4 regions of the Streptomyces sp. NPDC052042 genome follow, and region 4 is predicted to be linked to each of the others. Evidence: riboswitches for the same ligand, from Rfam matches in the RefSeq annotation. Region 4 holds a riboswitch; each other region holds the start of a gene.
The links. A riboswitch is a leader RNA that binds a small molecule or an ion and turns the genes downstream of it on or off. The one in region 4 is predicted to bind cobalamin.
Positions count from the first base shown of each region.

Region 1: linked by a shared signal. The riboswitch ahead of metE (5-methyltetrahydropteroyltriglutamate--homocysteine S-methyltransferase) and the one ahead of ACIHCL_RS13990 (prenyltransferase/squalene oxidase repeat-containing protein) in region 4 are both predicted to bind cobalamin.
Region 2: linked by a shared signal. The riboswitch ahead of ACIHCL_RS28940 (ABC transporter substrate-binding protein) and the one ahead of ACIHCL_RS13990 (prenyltransferase/squalene oxidase repeat-containing protein) in region 4 are both predicted to bind cobalamin.
Region 3: linked by a shared signal. The riboswitch ahead of metE (5-methyltetrahydropteroyltriglutamate--homocysteine S-methyltransferase) and the one ahead of ACIHCL_RS13990 (prenyltransferase/squalene oxidase repeat-containing protein) in region 4 are both predicted to bind cobalamin.

Region 1 covers NZ_JBIUBU010000018.1:65,488-69,692, forward strand. Annotated here, with positions in the region: gene ACIHCL_RS25945 (multicopper oxidase family protein) at 1-209, opposite strand, end outside; gene ACIHCL_RS25950 (ATP-binding protein) at 567-1,844, opposite strand; cobalamin riboswitch at 2,232-2,454, shown strand; gene metE (5-methyltetrahydropteroyltriglutamate--homocysteine S-methyltransferase) at 2,623-4,205, shown strand, end outside.
Region 2 covers NZ_JBIUBU010000022.1:113,063-117,267, forward strand. Annotated here, with positions in the region: gene ACIHCL_RS28935 (FecCD family ABC transporter permease) at 1-341, opposite strand, end outside; gene ACIHCL_RS28940 (ABC transporter substrate-binding protein) at 338-1,579, opposite strand; cobalamin riboswitch at 1,881-2,074, opposite strand; gene ACIHCL_RS28945 (hypothetical protein) at 2,246-2,509, opposite strand; gene ACIHCL_RS28950 (hypothetical protein) at 3,487-4,205, shown strand, end outside.
Region 3 covers NZ_JBIUBU010000005.1:155,458-159,662, reverse strand. Annotated here, with positions in the region: gene aceB (malate synthase A) at 1-1,132, shown strand, start outside; gene ACIHCL_RS11905 (3-hydroxybutyryl-CoA dehydrogenase) at 1,129-1,998, shown strand; cobalamin riboswitch at 2,187-2,409, shown strand; gene metE (5-methyltetrahydropteroyltriglutamate--homocysteine S-methyltransferase) at 2,578-4,205, shown strand, end outside.
Region 4 covers NZ_JBIUBU010000006.1:276,852-281,056, reverse strand. Annotated here, with positions in the region: gene ACIHCL_RS13990 (prenyltransferase/squalene oxidase repeat-containing protein) at 1-1,752, opposite strand, end outside; cobalamin riboswitch at 1,858-1,991, opposite strand; cobalamin riboswitch at 2,088-2,167, shown strand; gene ACIHCL_RS13985 (hypothetical protein) at 2,297-3,709, shown strand; cobalamin riboswitch at 3,924-4,122, shown strand.

The DNA of each region.
Region 1 (4,205 bases), on a different contig from region 4:
CCGGGCGGCAGCACCTGCTGTTGGAACTGCCGCACACCGATGGTGTAGTGGTCGACGGGAGCGCCTACCGCGCCGCGGACCGTCGGCATGGCGGGCGGGACGACGAGGGGTGCGACGTACTTGCCCACCTTCCGCGGGTCGAGGACGCTCCTGTCGGGCGCCACCCACAGCCGTGGTGGGGCGGTGGCGGCGGGAAGGAGCGCGACCATTCCGCCGACCGTTGTCTGAACGAACCTGCGTCTCGTGACCACCCGTATCCTCCGGTACTCGTCGGATCGGCTCCTTCACCGCCGCTTTCTCGGCCCGGCCCCGCGGCCCCCGAACCACCGGCTCGTGCCAGGCCACATCAGGCTGCCGCAGGCGGCCCGGACACGCGCTGCCGGAATACTCCGGGCGAAGGAACTTCCGGGCACCGTCAACGCCCTTCGGCAGGCTGTGAGGCTTGCCCCGCACGGCCTCGTCCCACCGATCGGGCCTCGGCGAGTGCATGCGGCGCGACTGGCCCGATGAAGTGACCACCGGGTCGTGCCGCGATCCGTCATCGGTGGCCCGACTCTCCGGCGGCCTCAGAACCGGCTGTGCTTCTCGATGTCTTCCGTGAACTCCTCGATCGCCCGTGCGGTGAGCGTGGGCCGTGTGTCGGCGATGGCGGCCAGGTAGTCCTCGGTGGTCGCCGGTCGGCCCTGACGGTGCACGACTTCCCGCTCGAACGCCGTCTGCGCTCCCTTGCGCGCCGCGAACTCGATGTCGGCCGGGGTGAACAACTCGCTGGCCGCCACCAGTTGGGCCAGGTCGACCCAGCCGTCCGCGTTCCCGAGATAGCGGGCCCAGATCGCCGCGCGGGCGGTCGGGTCGGGGGGCCCGATGGGGATGACGCAGTCGAACCGGCCGGGGCGCAGGAAGGCCGCGTCGAGGGAGCGCACCGAGTTGGTGGCACAGGCCAGCAGGCGGGAGTCCTGCTCGCGGAAGACGGGGATGAGTTTGAGCAGTTCGTTGGTCACCCCGTGGCCGGGATCGACCGCCTTTCCGGAGCGCGCGCCGGCGATTTCCTCGACCTCGTCGATGAAGAGCAGCACCGAGTCCAGTTCCGCCAGTTCCGCGAAGGTCTCCCGCAGTGCCGCGGCCAGCCCGTCGCCCGTGTCGGCCGCGAGCCGGGACGGGAAGAGCTCCACGAACGGCCAGCCGAGCCGTGAGGCGACCGATTTGGCGAAACTCGTCTTCCCGGTCCCGGGCGGGCCGAAGAGAATGATGGCCTTGGGCGGCACCACGCCGTAGCGGTCGGCCAGTGCCGGTTCCTCGAGCGGAAGCACCACACGGCGTTCGACGACCTGCTTCTCCCGGTCCATGCCGGCCATGGCGTCCCAGAGGTCCCCCGGCAGCATGCGCCCGCCCAACGCCGCCAGGACATCGGTGTTCGCGGCTCCGGGCGGTTCGATCTTCTCGTAGTAGGTCAGGTCGTCGCGGAGCCGGTATCCGGCGTTCTCCAGAGCCTTCGTCCCGGTGGCACCCGCGGGCAGCAGTGCGCTGACATGGCGGACGCCCTGTGCGTGCAGGCGCCGCTCCAACTCCGTGAGCAGTGCACTGCCGGCCCCTCGCTCACGCCAGTGGGAGGCCAGGGCGACGAGGAGGACCCATCCTCGTCCCCCGTGCGCCTGAGCCACGGCCATGCCCACGAGTTCGTCGCCGACCACCGCGACCACCGACGGCTGGCCGGCCTTGGCCGCGGCCATCACCTCGGACACCGGAAAGACCGGGTCCCGGCAGGCCGAACGGGACTGGTCCCAGACCTGGATCGCCTGGTCGAGATCGCCCTCGTGATAGTCGCGCAGATGCCAAGCGGGCATCGCCACCACCTCATCCGGCCCAGAGGTGCCATTGTCCCCTGCCCGGGCCGGGCCTGCTCATCGGCCGCGGATCCGGTGGCGCGGACGCCTACGGACCGGGTACAGGTCGTCACGGCGGGACTCGCCCGCGCGCCTCCCGCACCCCGGTCCGCCCGGCATGGAACGCTCGCACGCACGGCCGCACCGGGTGGCGTGCGGCCCCCGGCGGTGCCCTCGGCGGTGGTGGCGGCAGCCGCCGCGCCGACGGCCGGGGGGCGACGGCCCGCGTCTCGGGTGCGGGTGGAAGGGCGAGCGCCGCCTCCCGCCGCGTGGTGTCCCGGGCTCCGGGTGTCCCACTTCACCATCCGGATGCTGGACATGGCGCCTTCCTCCCGTGCGACACCCCGTAAGCTGCCCGGTGCAGCTGGTTCACCCCGTCCGCCAGGCGGGGTGTCGCAAGAGGGAACCCGGTGGGAATCTGGGACTGCCCCGCAGCGGTGAGCGGGAACGACCGCCGTCATACGCACTGGACCCGATGCAGAGGGTCCGGGAAGCGACGGCCAGTAGGTGTCCTCGCACGACGAGGACGTGCCCGCGAGTCCGAAGACCTGCCAACTGCCCGCGCGCGAACGACTCGTGCGTGGACATCCCGGTGACCTCGAGGGCGGGTCGGCGTACATACCAGACGGGACGACCGTGCCTATGCCGCGCGGGGTCGTCGTGGTCAGGTTCGTCATTCCCTTCGCGCTCTCGTCCCGTCTCCGGGATCTCAGGGATTCATCTCGCGAAGGAGATCTCCGTGACAGCGAAGTCCGCAGCCGCGGCAGCACGGGCCACCGTGTACGGCTACCCCCGCCAGGGTCGGAACCGTGAACTGAAGAAGGCGATCGAGGGCTACTGGAAGGGCAGCGTCACCGCCGACGCCCTCCGTGCCACCACCGCCGAACTGCGCCGCACCAACTGGCAGCAGCTCGCCGACGCAGGCATCCATGAGGTGCCCACCGGCGACTTCTCGTACTACGACCACGTCCTCGACACCACCGTCATGGTCGGCGCGATCCCCGAACGCCACCGCGCCGCCGTCGAGACCGACGCCCTGGACGGCTACTTCGCCATGGCTCGCGGCACACAGGACGTGGCCCCGCTGGAAATGACCAAGTGGTTCGACACCAACTACCATTATCTGGTACCGGAGTTGGGGCCGCACACGGTGTTCACCGCCGATGCGTCCAAGCAGGTGGCGGAACTCGGCGAGGCTCTGGCGCTCGGCCTCGCCGCACGGCCCGTGCTCGTCGGCCCGGTCACCTACCTTCTGCTCGCCAAGCCCGCCCCGGGCGTGCCGGCGGACTTCGACCCGCTCACCCTGCTGGACCGGCTGCTCCCGGTGTACGCCGAGGTCCTCGCCGACCTGCGCGCGGCTGGTGCCGAGTGGGTGCAGCTCGACGAGCCCGCCCTCGTCCAGGACCGCACCCCGGCCGAGCTGGACGCCGCCGAACGGGCCTACCGCGGCCTCGGTGCCCTCACCGACCGGCCGAAGCTGCTGGTCGCCTCCTACTTCGACCGGCTCGGCGAGGCACTGCCCGTGCTCGCGAAGGCCCCGGTCGACGGGCTGGCGCTGGACTTCACCGAGCGGGCGTCCGCCAATCTGGACGCGCTCGCCGCCGTCGGCGGACTGCCCGGCAAGCGCCTGATCGCCGGTGTCGTCAACGGCCGCAACATCTGGGTCAACGACCTGTCCGCGTCACTGACCACACTCGGCACCCTCCTGGGGCTGGCCGACCGGGTCGACGTGTCGGCCTCCTGCTCTCTCCTCCACGTGCCGCTGGACACGATGGCCGAGCGGGACATCGAGCCGCAGATCCTGCGCTGGCTGGCCTTCGCCGAGCAGAAGACCGCCGAGATCGTGACCCTCGCCAAGGGCCTGGCCCAGGGCACCGGTTCGATCGCCGCCGAACTCGCCGTCAACCGCGCCGATCTGGCGTCCCGCGCCGGTTCGCCGATCACGCACGACCCGGACGTCCGGTCCCGCGAGTCGACCGTCACGGAGGCGGACGCCCGCCGTTCCCAGCCGTACGCCGAGCGGGCAGCCGCCCAGCGCGCCCACCTCGGACTGCCGCTGCTGCCGACCACGACCATCGGTTCCTTCCCCCAGACCGGTGAACTGCGCACCGCCCGCGCCGACCTGCGCACCGGACGCATCGACACGGTCGGCTACGAGGAGCGCATCAGGGCCGAGATCCAAGAAGTGATCTCCTTCCAGGAGAAGACCGGCCTGGACGTCCTCGTGCACGGCGAGGCCGAACGCAACGACATGGTCCAGTACTTCGCCGAGCGGCTCACCGGCTACCTCGCCACGCAGCACGGCTGGGTCCAGTCCTACGG
Region 2 (4,205 bases), on a different contig from region 4:
AACGGGTCGGCCAGCGCGTTGCGGAACAGCGTCTGCATCTGCACGCCCGCCACGGCCAGGGCCGCCCCCACGGCGGCGGCGGTGAGCGCGCGCGGCAGGCGCACCTCCTGGACGATCACGACCCAACGCGGGTCGGTATCGCTGCCGCCGAACAGGATCCGTACGACCTCCGCGACCGGCACCCGGTGGGAGCCGGTCGCGAGGGTGAGGACGAACAGCGCGGCGGTCCCGGCCGCGAGGGCGACGACGACGGCCGTGCGCCGCCGCCGTATCGGTCGTACCGGGCGGGCCGCCACGGACGCCTCGTCCCGGACCGGCGCGGTGCTCTGCCCGGTCGTCACGCCTTGGGGACCTTCGTGTAGAAGGTGAAGGCGTGGTCCCCGGCCTGCCCGGGATGGAGCAACGCGAAGAGGTCGCCGAGCACCAGGTCCGGGCGTAGGACGCCGCGCTCGAAGTAGTCGTTCCCGCCGCCGGCGCCGAGGGCCTTGGTGTTCGTCCACACCCCGTCGGAGTCCATGGCCTTCAGCCGGCCGTACCTGCTGTCGGCCTTCACCGCGTCGGCGGTCGACTTCCACCGCGCGTCGACCAGCCATACGGGCGCGTCGCCGCCCTTGGCGTACACGGCCTCGAAGTTCAGTTGGAGATTGCCGGTGCCGGGCTTGTCCGCCCACGGGTAGGTGCCGCCGGCGTCCTTGATGAGCCGGGCCGCGTAACTGCCCCCGGCGGGCATGTACCAGGTGCCCTGGTACATGGTTCCTGGCAGTGCTTGGACGGGTTCACCGGACCCGACCGCTGCGGCGGCCTTGTCGGCGACCTTCCGGTAGTCGCCCTCGATCGTGTCGAACAGCTTGCCTGCCCGCTGCTCCGCACCGGTGAGCGCGGCCATCGCCTTGACCCATTCCGCGCGCCCGAGCGGACTCGACTCCAGCCACTCGGCGTTGGCGACGACGGCGATCCCGGCCTGACGCAGCTTCGGGTACTGCGGGTCGTCCATGCCCTGGGTCATCAGGACGTCCGGATCGGCCGCGATGACCGACTCGGCGTTGAGTACCTGGTCCTTGGCGTACTCGGTGACCTTCCCGGCCTTCACCCGCTTCAGCACCTCGGCCGAGGTGATGTTCGCGGTGCTGGCCACACCCGTGAGCACGTCCAGGGTGCCGGTCTCGGTCAGCAGCGGCAGGTGGGTGGTCGAGGCGGAGTACAGACTCTTGATCGGGGTGGTGATTTGGGGCGCCTTGGCCAGCCCGCCCGACAGCTTGGGCTTGGGCGCACCGCACTTGACCAGGACGTACGACTCGGGCTTGCCCTCGGGGTAGGGCTGCTTGACGGTGAGGACCTGGTAGCTCTTCTCGTAGCGGAGCGTGAAGTTCTCGGCGTGCTTCAGCGTCGACTTGACCGGGAAGTAGTCTTTGCCCGCGTCGAAGTCGGTGATGCAGCCGTCACCATCGGACGCGGCCTTGGCATCGGCGGTCGGGTCGGTGCCGCCGCCACCGCACGCGGTGAGCGCGAGGGCAAGGGTGAAAAACAGCGTGGCGGCCCTCGCGGGGCGGCATCCGGGCATGACTGAGCGTACGGTCAAGGCGACTCCTGGTAGCAGGCGTAGGGTGTGCGCCCTGCACTGCAGGACGCACGCCATACGGAGGTATGGGAAGGGGCTCCGCTATGGGAGAAGGTCTGCTGTCCGGAGGACCGTCCGGTGTCCGGGGCCGTCTGGTGCCCGGGGAACCGTTCGATGTCCGGGAAGACTCAGAACCTCGGAGAGCGGGCCCGTCGGCCGGGACCGGTCGGCCGGGCCCGATGGGCCGCCGACAGCGTGAACACGCCGATACGCATACTCAGGCACACAGGTGCCACCGCCTCTCCTGGGGAAATCCGCCCCGTCCATCGAGGTGCGACGGCGTGAGTCTCCTGACTCGGGATCAACGCTTCTCCGGCCTTCCCACCCTCTGACAGGGCGGTGGCCGCGGCGGAGTCGCTCCCCCTACACAGTGGCGGTACCGTGCCGGAATCCCACCGGCTTCCTCGTTCCGCCGTCGCTTGTCGGATGAGAGCATCGCAGAACCTGACGCGTCTGCGCCAGATCGACACCTGTGTGACCAGCCACACCGGCGGCTGCCCCAGGGGAGCTGCCGAGGAGACCCTGCCCCGCCTCGCGGCCCTGGCGAGCACCGATGCGGCTTGCGATCGCCGCCGGACCGGGGCCGAGGGCCGCAGTACGGGGCCGGGACCGGGGCGTGAGGCTCGGTCAGGGGCTGGGGATCTCCTCGATCCGTTCGGGCTTCAGCAGGAACAGCGCCTGGCTGGCGACGAAGTGCGAGTCGCCGTAGAAGGAGTGCAGGATCGTCCCCTCGAAGGGGATCTCCTCGTGTGTGACGGGTACGCGCATCAGGTTCCCGTACGCCGCCTGCCCCAGCTCCTCCGGGCCGACGCGCTCCACGTCCGGGTCGGTGAGGATCCGCACGTCGGCGGGCCGGTCGAGGGCGCAGGTGAAGACGAGGCCGTCGGCCACGAGGCGCCATGGCGCAGGGAGCCGGCGATCTCAGGGGTGATCGAGTCGGCGGGCAGCAGCCGGGCGTGCGCACCGCGCAGCAGTTCGTCGGTGTCGGGAGTGTGGTCCGGGTTCATTTCCCTGACTCTGCGAAGGTGGTGCGCGGGCGGGTGCTGCGACCCGGCCACGGCGGTCCCGGCCACGGCAGTCCCGTCACGAGCCCAAGTAGGCGCGTCGTGCGGGTGCTTGGCGTAGACGGCCACCCGGCGCCAGGGCCGACGTAGATGTCGTTTGGCGTCGATTGGTGTCGGTCATGGGCCTCAGGAGGGGCGGCACTTGCGTCTTTGGCGTTGCCTGACCACATGGCGCAGCAGGATGACGACCCAGGCGACGAAGAACACCAGCCAACCGAGGCGAACCCAGGGTGCACTGGCGGTACTGGCGGCCGACCACCCGGACCAGACCAGGCACAGCACCATCCAACCGGGGCTTTCAACGAGGGGTCGCTTCCGGTCCTGAGGCATGTACCGCTCCCTTCCCGTGCGGCGTGATCATCCCACAGAAGGAGGCACGTGGAGCGGCCATGCGCGGGCTCAGGCTCGGCGCGACGCCTCGGCCTGGGAGGCCGCGTCACTGTGGGGGCTGGTGGGAGCGCTGCTGGGCGAGCGTCCGGTCCGCAGCCCCGATGGGCTGGGCCGCTTGCGCCCACAGCCCGATGGATGTCTCGCTGGGCCGAGGACAGGTCCGTTCCCCCGGGTCCACGCGGCTGGTGCGAGGTGGCACAGCCCACTCGACTCTTGTCTGGCAAGTACTCTGTGATGCAAAGTTAATGACGGGAGGCCGGCCGACGGACCGCCTCCCAGCTCTGCCGGAGTGCGACCACGAGGGGGGACACAGTGGCAACACCGTCACTGAGCAGCGCGGAATTCGAACCGAGGACGCAGGCGGCCGGCCTGTTGGCGGCGACCGATGGCCTGCGAGCCAGAACACGCGCGCAGATGAACGGCTCGCGGGTCTTCCTCCTCGGCTTCGGTCTTCTTGCCCTGGCAGCCGCTCCGATTGCCCGGTACGCCTTCAATTTCGGAGCCCACGGACGCAGCGTTGCGTCCTATCCGGCCTTCGCCTACGCCGAGTTGACCGGCCTGTGCGTCGTCCATGAACCGGGGACCCCCTGTTTGAAGGGTGAGTTCGACGGTGCCGTCCTGCGCTTCGCGGCCTGGGGCGTGTGGTTCGCGCTCCTCCCCCTGGCATGGCTCGTCCTCGCCCGCTGGTACCGCCTGCGTGGTGAGGCCCGGGGGGTCGTCCCTCGCCGCGGAGTGTGGGTTCGCACGACCGCCGTTGCCGCCGTGGCGATCACGGCAGCCCTGATGGCCCTGCTGTTCGGCAAGGACCAGCCGTGGGAGGTCGTACTGCTGGAGAACAGCTACGCCTCCCCGTGGTACCTGGTCGGCATCGGGCTGTTCGCCCTCGGGGTGGTCGAACGCAGTTGGATCGCCGCAGCCGCCGGCGCCGCTCATGCCCTGCTGCTCACCGGCTACCTCGGTGCCTCCTGGGGCAGCGGATGGCTCCCCTGGCAACACTCCGCCCACCCCGGCTGGACCGACGGACCGCAGGTGAAGGCGCTCCTGCTCGCCGCCATCCTGCTCCTCGCCGGCCTGGCCGAGTGGGCCGTGGCCCGTCATCGAGCAACGCCCGGCCCCTCCGACGCGGGTACGGT
Region 3 (4,205 bases), on a different contig from region 4:
CCGGCTCGGCGAACAGCTCGCCACCATCATGGTCCGACCGCGCGGCTGGCACTTGGACGAGGAGCACCTGGAGTTCGACGGCCGCCCGGTACCCGCCGCGCTCGTCGACTTCGGGCTGTACTTCTTCCACTGCGCGCAGCGGCAGATCGACGCCGGGTACGGCCCGTACTTCTACCTGCCGAAGCTGGAGAACCGGTACGAGGCCCGGCTGTGGAACGACGTGTTCGTCCTCGCCCAGGAGCTGCTCGGCATCCCGCGCGGCACGATCCGCGCCACCGTGCTCATCGAGACGATCACCGCCGCGTTCGAGATGGAGGAGATCCTCTACGAACTGCGCGAGCACAGCGCCGGACTGAACGCCGGCCGCTGGGACTACCTCTTCAGCATGATCAAGACCTTCGGGCACCGCAGCGACTTCCTGCTGCCCGACCGCGCCAAGGTGACGATGACCGCGCCCTTCATGCGGGCCTACACCGAACTCCTCGTCCGCACCTGCCACAAGCGCGGCGCCCACGCCATCGGCGGCATGGCCGCACAGGTCCCCGGCAAGGACCCGGCCGCGAACGAGGCCGCGTTCGCCAAGGTCCGGCTGGACAAGGAGCGGGAGGCCGAGGACGGCTTCGACGGCTCCTGGGTCGCCCATCCGGCACTCGTCCCCGTCTGCCGTGAGGTGTTCGACGGTGTCCTCGGTGAACGGCCCCACCAACTCGACCGCACCCGCGACGACGTCGAGGTCACCCCGGCCGACCTGCTGTCCGTGCGCCGCATCAGCGGCCCGCCCACCCCTGACGGCGTGCGCACCAACATCGCCGTCGCGCTGCGGTACTACGCTGCCTGGCTACGGGGGCAGGGCGCGGGTGCCATCGACGGGCTGATGGAGGACGCGGCCACCGCCGAGATCGCCCGTGTGCAGATCTGGCAGTGGCTGCGGCACCGGGTGATCGACCGCGAGACAGTGATGGGGCTGCTCGCCGACGAGATCATGGTGCTCGGCGCCGAGCACCCGTTGTCGCCTGCCGAGGACATCCGCGCACTCTTCGAACGTACCGCGCTGACAGGCGAGTTGCCGCTGTTCTTCACCCCCGACGCCTACACCCGCCATCTCGTGCGCAGGCCGGAGGTACAGGCGTGAACGCGGCCATCACGCGCGTCGGCGTGGTCGGCGGCGGGCAGATGGGGGCGGGGATTGCCGAGGTGTGCGCGAGGGCCGGGCTGGACACCGTGGTCTGCGAGGTGGACGCGGTCGCCGCCCGCGTCGCGAGGGACCGGATCGCCGCCTCCCTGGACCGTGCCGTACGGCGCGGCAAGCTGAGCCGCGAGGCCGCCGACGGTGCTCACGCCCGGCTCGTCTTCTCCGGCAGCCTGGACGACCTGGGCGACCGGCAGCTCGTCGTCGAGGCCGTCATCGAGAATCCGGATGCCAAGACCGAGGTCTTCGCCGCCCTGGACAAGATCGTGGAAGATCCTGCGGCCGTCCTGGCCAGCAACACCTCTTCCCTGCCGATCATGCGGCTGGGCATGGCGACATCCCGCGCGGACCGGGTCGTGGGCCTGCACTTCTTCAACCCCGTCCCCGTCCTGCCGCTGGTCGAGGTGGTCACCTCGCTGCACACGTCGGCCGGGACGACAGCTCTGGTGGAGGACTTCGCGGCCCGCACGCTCGGCAAAACGGTCATCCGCTCCCAGGACCGGGCGGGCTTCGTCGTCAACGCCCTGCTCGTCCCCTACCTGCTCTCCGCCGTCAGGATGGCGGAGTCCGGGTTCGCCACGGCCACGGACATCGACGCGGGCATGGAACTGGGCTGCGCCCACCCGATGGGACCACTGAAGCTCGCCGATCTGATCGGCCTGGACACCGTCGCCTCGATCGCCGAGTCGCTCTACGACGAGTTCCGTGAACCCCTCTACGCGCCGCCGCCGCTGCTCCAGCGGATGGTGCAGGCGGGACTGCTCGGCCGGAAGACCGGCCAGGGGTTCCACACGTACGACCAGGGCTGAGGGCCTGGTACGACGCGGGCTGAGGGGCCCGCGACGCCGCAGGGGTGAAGGTCCCGCGCGGCGCGACCGAGAAAGGGCGGGAAGCGCAAGTGCGGCGCCTCCCGCCCCTTCACCGTGCCACCCGCCGCATGCCCTGTCCCGCCTTCCGGATGCCGGACGGCGCTCTTCCCTTCCTGGCACGACCCCGTAGGCTGACCGCAGCAGCTGGTTCGCCCCGTCCGCCAGGCGGGGTGTCGCAAGAGGGAACCCGGTGGGAATCCGGGACTGCCCCGCAGCGGTGAGCGGGAACGACCGCCGTCATACGCACTGGGTCCGACGTACCGGGCCTGGGAAGCGACGGCCAGTAGGTGTCCTCCGTGACGGAGGGCGTGCCCGTGAGTCCGAAGACCTGCCAACTGCCCGCGTGCGGACCATCCGTGCGCGGACATCCCGGTGACCTCGAGGGCGGGTCGGCGTACACACCAGACGGAACGACCGTGCTTTTGCCGCGCGGGGTCGTGGCCGTCCGGTTCGTCATTCCCTTCGCGCTCTCGTCCCGTCTCCGGGATCTCAGGGATTCATCTCGCGAAGGAGATCTCCGTGACAGCGAAGTCCGCAGCCGCGGCAGCACGGGCCACCGTGTACGGCTACCCCCGCCAGGGTCAGAACCGTGAACTGAAGAAGGCCATCGAGGGCTACTGGAAGGATCGCGTCACCGCCGACGCCCTCCGGGACACTGCCGCCGAACTGCGCCGCGCCAACTGGCAGCAGCTCGCCGACACCGGCATCCACGAAGTCCCGACCGGCGACTTCTCGTACTACGACCACGTCCTCGACACCACCGTCATGGTCGGTGCGATCCCCGAACGCCACCGCGCCGCCGTCGACGCCGACGCCCTGGACGGCTATTTCGCGATGGCCCGCGGTACCCAGGAGGTCGCTCCGCTGGAGATGACCAAGTGGTTCGACACCAACTACCACTACCTGGTCCCCGAACTGGGCCCCGACACCGTCTTCACGGCCGACTCCACCAAGCAGGTCGCCGAACTGAAGGAAGCCCTCGCCCAGGACCTCACCGCACGGCCCGTGCTGGTCGGCCCGGTCACCTACCTCCTGCTCGCCAAGCCCGCCCCCGGCGTACCCGCCGACTTCGAGCCGCTCACCCTCCTGGACCGGCTGCTCCCCGTGTACGCCGAAGTGATCGCCGACCTGCGCGCGGCCGGTGCCGAGTGGGTCCAGCTCGACGAGCCCGCCCTCGTGCAGGACCGCACCCCGGCCGAGCTGAACGCCGCCGAGCGCGCCTACCGCGAACTCGGCGCCCTCACCGACCGGCCCAGACTGCTCGTCGCCTCCTACTTCGACCGGCTCGGCGACGCCCTGCCGGTGCTGGCCAAGGCACCGGTGGACGGGCTGGCGCTGGACTTCACCGAGGCCGCCGCCGCCAACCTGGACGCCCTGGCCGCCGTCGGCGGACTGCCCGGCAAGCGCCTGATCGCCGGTGTCGTCAACGGCCGCAACATCTGGATCAACGACCTGCAGAAGTCGCTGTCCACCCTCGGCACCCTTCTCGGGCTCGCCGACCGGGTCGACGTCGCCGCCTCCTGCTCCCTGCTGCACGTGCCGCTGGACGCCACTGCCGAGCGGGACATCGACCCGCAGATCCTGCGCTGGCTGGCCTTCGCCAAGCAGAAGACCGCCGAGATCATCACTCTCACCAAGGGCCTCGCCCACGGCACCGGTTCGATCGCCGCCGAACTCGCCGCCAACCGGGCCGACCTCGCCTCCCGCGCAAACTCGCCGATCACGCATGACCCCGCCGTCCGGGCCCGCTCCGAGGCCGTGACGGCCGCCGACGCGCGCCGTTCCCAGCCGTACGCCGAGCGGGCAGCCGCCCAGCGCGCCCACCTCGGACTGCCGCTGCTGCCCACGACGACCATCGGCTCGTTCCCGCAGACCGGTGAACTGCGCACCGCCCGCGCCGACCTGCGCGCCGGGCGGATCGACACGGCCGGGTACGAGGAGCGCATCAGGGCGGAGATCCAGGAGGTCATCGCCTTCCAGGAGAAGGCCGGCATCGATGTCCTGGTGCACGGCGAGGCCGAACGCAACGACATGGTGCAGTACTTCGCCGAGCGGCTCACCGGCTACCTCGCCACGCAGCACGGCTGGGTCCAGTCCTACGGCACCCGGTACGTGCGTCCGCCGATCCTGGCCGGGGACATCTCGCG
Region 4 (4,205 bases):
GGCGTTGTCGTCGGTGCCGGTGGCGACCAGCGCGTAGGCGCCGTCGATGGTGAGGCCGAAGTCGGCGAAGCCGCTGCCGGGCCCGCTCTCGTAGTAGTGGCCCTGGATCAGACGGGTGCGGTCGGTCAGGTAGGCCGTGCCCTTCCGCAGGTCCGGGGAGGGACCGGGGGGTGCGGTCGGGCCGGTCGTCGGCTTCGTGGGCGTCGGGGTCGGTGCGGGCTTCGGACCGGTCAGTGTCACCAGGTCGCTCTTCGCGCCCGCGAGGACGGCCGGACCGGTGGCGGAGATCAGCGCGGGGTCGGTCGTACCCTCCTCGAACGCGAAGCCTCCGTCGGGCATCTGCTCCCTGGACAGCCAGGACACCGCGGCGTCGGCCCGGGCCGTGTCGCCGAGGGCACGCATGGCCTGGGCGGCCAGACCGGTGGCGTACGCGCTGCCCGTGGTGTTGTACGAGACGGACGGCCAGGCCCCTGTCGACTGCTGGGTCTTGCGCAGATAGGCGCGCGCCTCGGCGACCTCGGCCGCATGACCGCCGGCCGCCTGGAGCGTCAGGGTGGCCAGGCCGGTGGCACCGGCCTCGCTGTCGCACCAGCCTCCGGGTTCGAGCAGCATGCTGGTGAAGCCGCCGTCGTCGCACTGGAGCGCGGCGAGCCGGGTGACCGCGTCGGCCGGGGGCCGTACCCCGCCGCTCAGTAGGGTGATCACGGCGAGCGCCTGGCCCTCGGCCTGGCCCGCCGTGCGGAAGTCGCCCTTGGTGACGCAGCCGGGCACCGGTTCTGGCGCGTCCGAACCGCTCCGGCAGACGTTCTGCACGAGGTCGTCGAGGAGGTCGTGCCCGCCGAAGGCGCGCGGGTCCCGGCCGGTGGCCTGAGCCACCAGGGCGAGCCGGGCGGCCGCCGTCGCGTCGGGAGCCTTCTCCTCGCCCTCCGGGTAGAGGTACGCGTCGGTGTTCTCGGGGCGGTCGAGGAAGGCGGCGGCCGTGCGGGCCGCCGGGTTCTTGGCGTCGATCGCGGCCAGGGCCAGGACGACCTCCGTGGTCGCCTGGTGGTTGCGGTACACGCTGGGCTGATCGACGACCTGTTCGCCGTCCTTGAGTCTGTCGGTCAGCCAGCGGGTGGCGGCGTCCAACTCGACCTTCCCCGGCGGGACCTGCGGCGCGGACGGGTCCGGTTCGGGCGTCGTGGCGCCCGCGCGGACCTCGTCCGGGGTGAACCCGGGCCGGCCCCGGGTGCCGCCGATGTCGGTGGCGCCGAACACCCAGGCGTCCACATCACCCGGCTTCGGGGTCCGCGCCATCGCGCCGAGCGGGCTGTAGGTCCAGTTCTTCTGGCCGGGAGAGGCGATCCAGTACGACCAGTACGCGGTGGCCGGCGGGGTGATGCGGCACTCCTCCGCCGCCGAAGTGGGATATTGCGCACCGGAGTTGAAAGATCCGTGCCCGATCCGGCAGATGAACGCCGGGCCGTCCTTGACCGTTCCCTCGGTGGTGAAACCGGCCTCGTGGAGAAGCTCGTAGCCGGTGGTGGGGGTGGCGTCGCAGCCACGTACCACACCGCCGCCGAAGGGGCCGAAATCGACTGCCACGATCGCGCCGGCCGTGGCCGTGCACTTCTCGATGGGGTCGGCGCTCGCGGGCGGGGCCGGTGTGACGAAGGCCGCCGCGGCACCGGAGAGGAGCAGGCCCGCGGTCAGCAGGGACAGCAGCCGTCGCCTGGTGTTCGTACGCCGCCTCGCCAACTGCTCGGTTGCCACGGCCCCCTCGTCTCTGCCGGGCGGCCGGGTGCGTGGCGATGCGCCCCCGCACGGAGACGCCGTGGGGAGGCGGTGACGACCACGCCGCAATCCGCGACGGCGTTCTGTGCTCGTTCACCCGGCACCAGGCAATCCGGCTCGCCCGGGACGGTACCGGGCCTACGGCTGCGGGTCAGCGCCGGAATTGGACCGGCTTCCCCTGGAGCTGAGTGCTTTTCAGCGCGAATGGAACACCGATCCGGACGGGGCGTCAAGACCGCCCGCGGCTCACCGGCCGTGCTTCCGGCACTACCGCTGGCGGTGCGCGGGGCGCTCGGGTAGCGTCCCAACTCGCCTGATGGGGGAACCCGGTGGGAATCCGGGACTGACGCGCAGCGGTGTGGAACGGCGCAAGCCGTCCCGAGTCCGAATGCCCGGACGGCGACACGACAGGAAGCCGTACCACGCGACTTCGGACGGCGGCCCCCCGGCTTCTCCCCGTGCCGCCCCGGCACGGCGGCCCGCGCCGGGAGCGGTCGGCGTCCGCCGACCTCAGGAGCAGGCCATGCCCCGTACTCGAACCACCCGGCGTCTCGCGCTCACGATGCCGGTGACCCTCGGCGCGTTCGCCCTCACCGTCCTGCCCGCATCGGCGACCTCCACCCCGGCACAGCTCGCCGCGGCGAAGACGAACGGCGTCGCCTATCTGAAAACCCTTCAGGCGGCGGACGGTTCGTACGCCGGATCCGGTCTCTCCAACGAGTGGGCGTTCAGCGCCTTCGCTGCCGCCGGTACGGCCGTCGTCGACGTGGCCCCAGGTGGTGACACCACGAAGAACGCACGCACCGTCTACCGCAACCTGCTCGCCACGTCCGGCTGGCCGTCGGCCGCTCCGGTCGTCACCGACTACGAGCGCGGCACCCTCAACGCGTACGCCGCGGGCGTCGACCCGGCCAGAGTCTCCGCCTCCCGCAATCTCATAGCCGACATCTACGGCTACTGGCAGACCGCGGAACCCGGCTACTTCGGCCCGCCCTCGAACTTCAACGGCACCGTCTTCGCCGCTCTGGCCCTCGGCGGCGCGCGGACCCAGGCCGGCGGAGCCCGCGTCCCCCAGACTCTGACCGACGCGCTCGTCGTCAAGCTCCGCGCCAACCAGCACAACGACGGCGGCTGGACCTACCAGAAGGTCGAGGGCGACCCCGCCGCCCTCAACACGGCCAGTGACATCGACATGACGGGCGCCGCCCTCGCCGCACTGTGCACCTCGGGCGTGCCGAACACCGACACCGGCGTCGTCAAGGCGAAGAACTTCCTCAAGGGCAAGCTGATCGCCACCACCGGTGCCTTCAACTCCCTCTACGGCGTGAACACCAGCTCCAACGGCTGGGCGGTCGCCGGCCTCAACGCCTGCGGCATCGACCCGCAGTCCGCCGACTTCACCACGGTCAATGACAAGACTCCGATCGACTTCCTCATTGCCAACCAGTACAACCCGGGCGGCGGGTTCAAGTACAAGCCCAGCGACAGCGCCCCCTCCGCCTACGCCTCCATCGATGCTCTCCGGGCCGTCGTCGGCGGCGGCTTCACGAGCGCACCGGCCGTCCCGGTCACCCCTGGCGCCCCCCAGTGGGTCGCGCAGAGCGCCTTCACCGTCGGCACGGCCACCAAGTTGGCCCTTACCGTCGATGACGGAACGGGCAACCTCAAGGTCTGCTCGGTCTCCTTCACGCCCACCGGGACCACGACCACCCTCGGGGCCGTCCTCGACGCGGCGACCAACGCGGCCACGCCGTCCGGCTGCGTCACGGGCGTCAGCCCTTCGTCCGGCAGCGGCACCGTGACCGCCGTCAACGGCAAGGCCAACAGCGGGTCCCAGACCTGGAAGGTGAGCGTCGACGGATCGGCGTTCGCGGGAGCGACCCGAGAGAAGCCGATCAACGTCGGCGACACCATCGCGCTGCGCTGGGGCGCGTGACCTGCGGCGGGCCGACCGCCTCCTGCCGCCGCGTCGCTCCGGTCCGCCGACGGACCGGAGCGACGCGGCGCCTCAAGACGACCCAGGAGCCCGGAGGCCACGTCTTCGCGGTGTTTCGGGACACGGTCCGGCCGTCGCGGACCACCCGGGGCACGCAACGGGCCTTTCCGGGGAGACGCCGATTCGACGCGGTCAGGGAGCCTGGTGGACTTACTAGGACGTCCAACTATATGGTCCCGGTACAAGGCCCGCGGTGCAGGGAAGCCGGTGTGAATCCGGCACGGTCCCGCCACTGTGACCGGGGAGCGTGCGTTCCAGCAGCAGGAGCCACTGGCGGAGGGATCCGCCGGGAAGGCCGGGACGCGGGCAGTGATCCGGGAGTCAGGATACCGGCCGCGGGTTGTTCCGTGTTTTCCACGAGGATGGAGCAGACACGCATGGCACCGGCCCGTATCCATGGTCCAGGCGATCCGGCGGAGAGACCGCGCCCGGAACG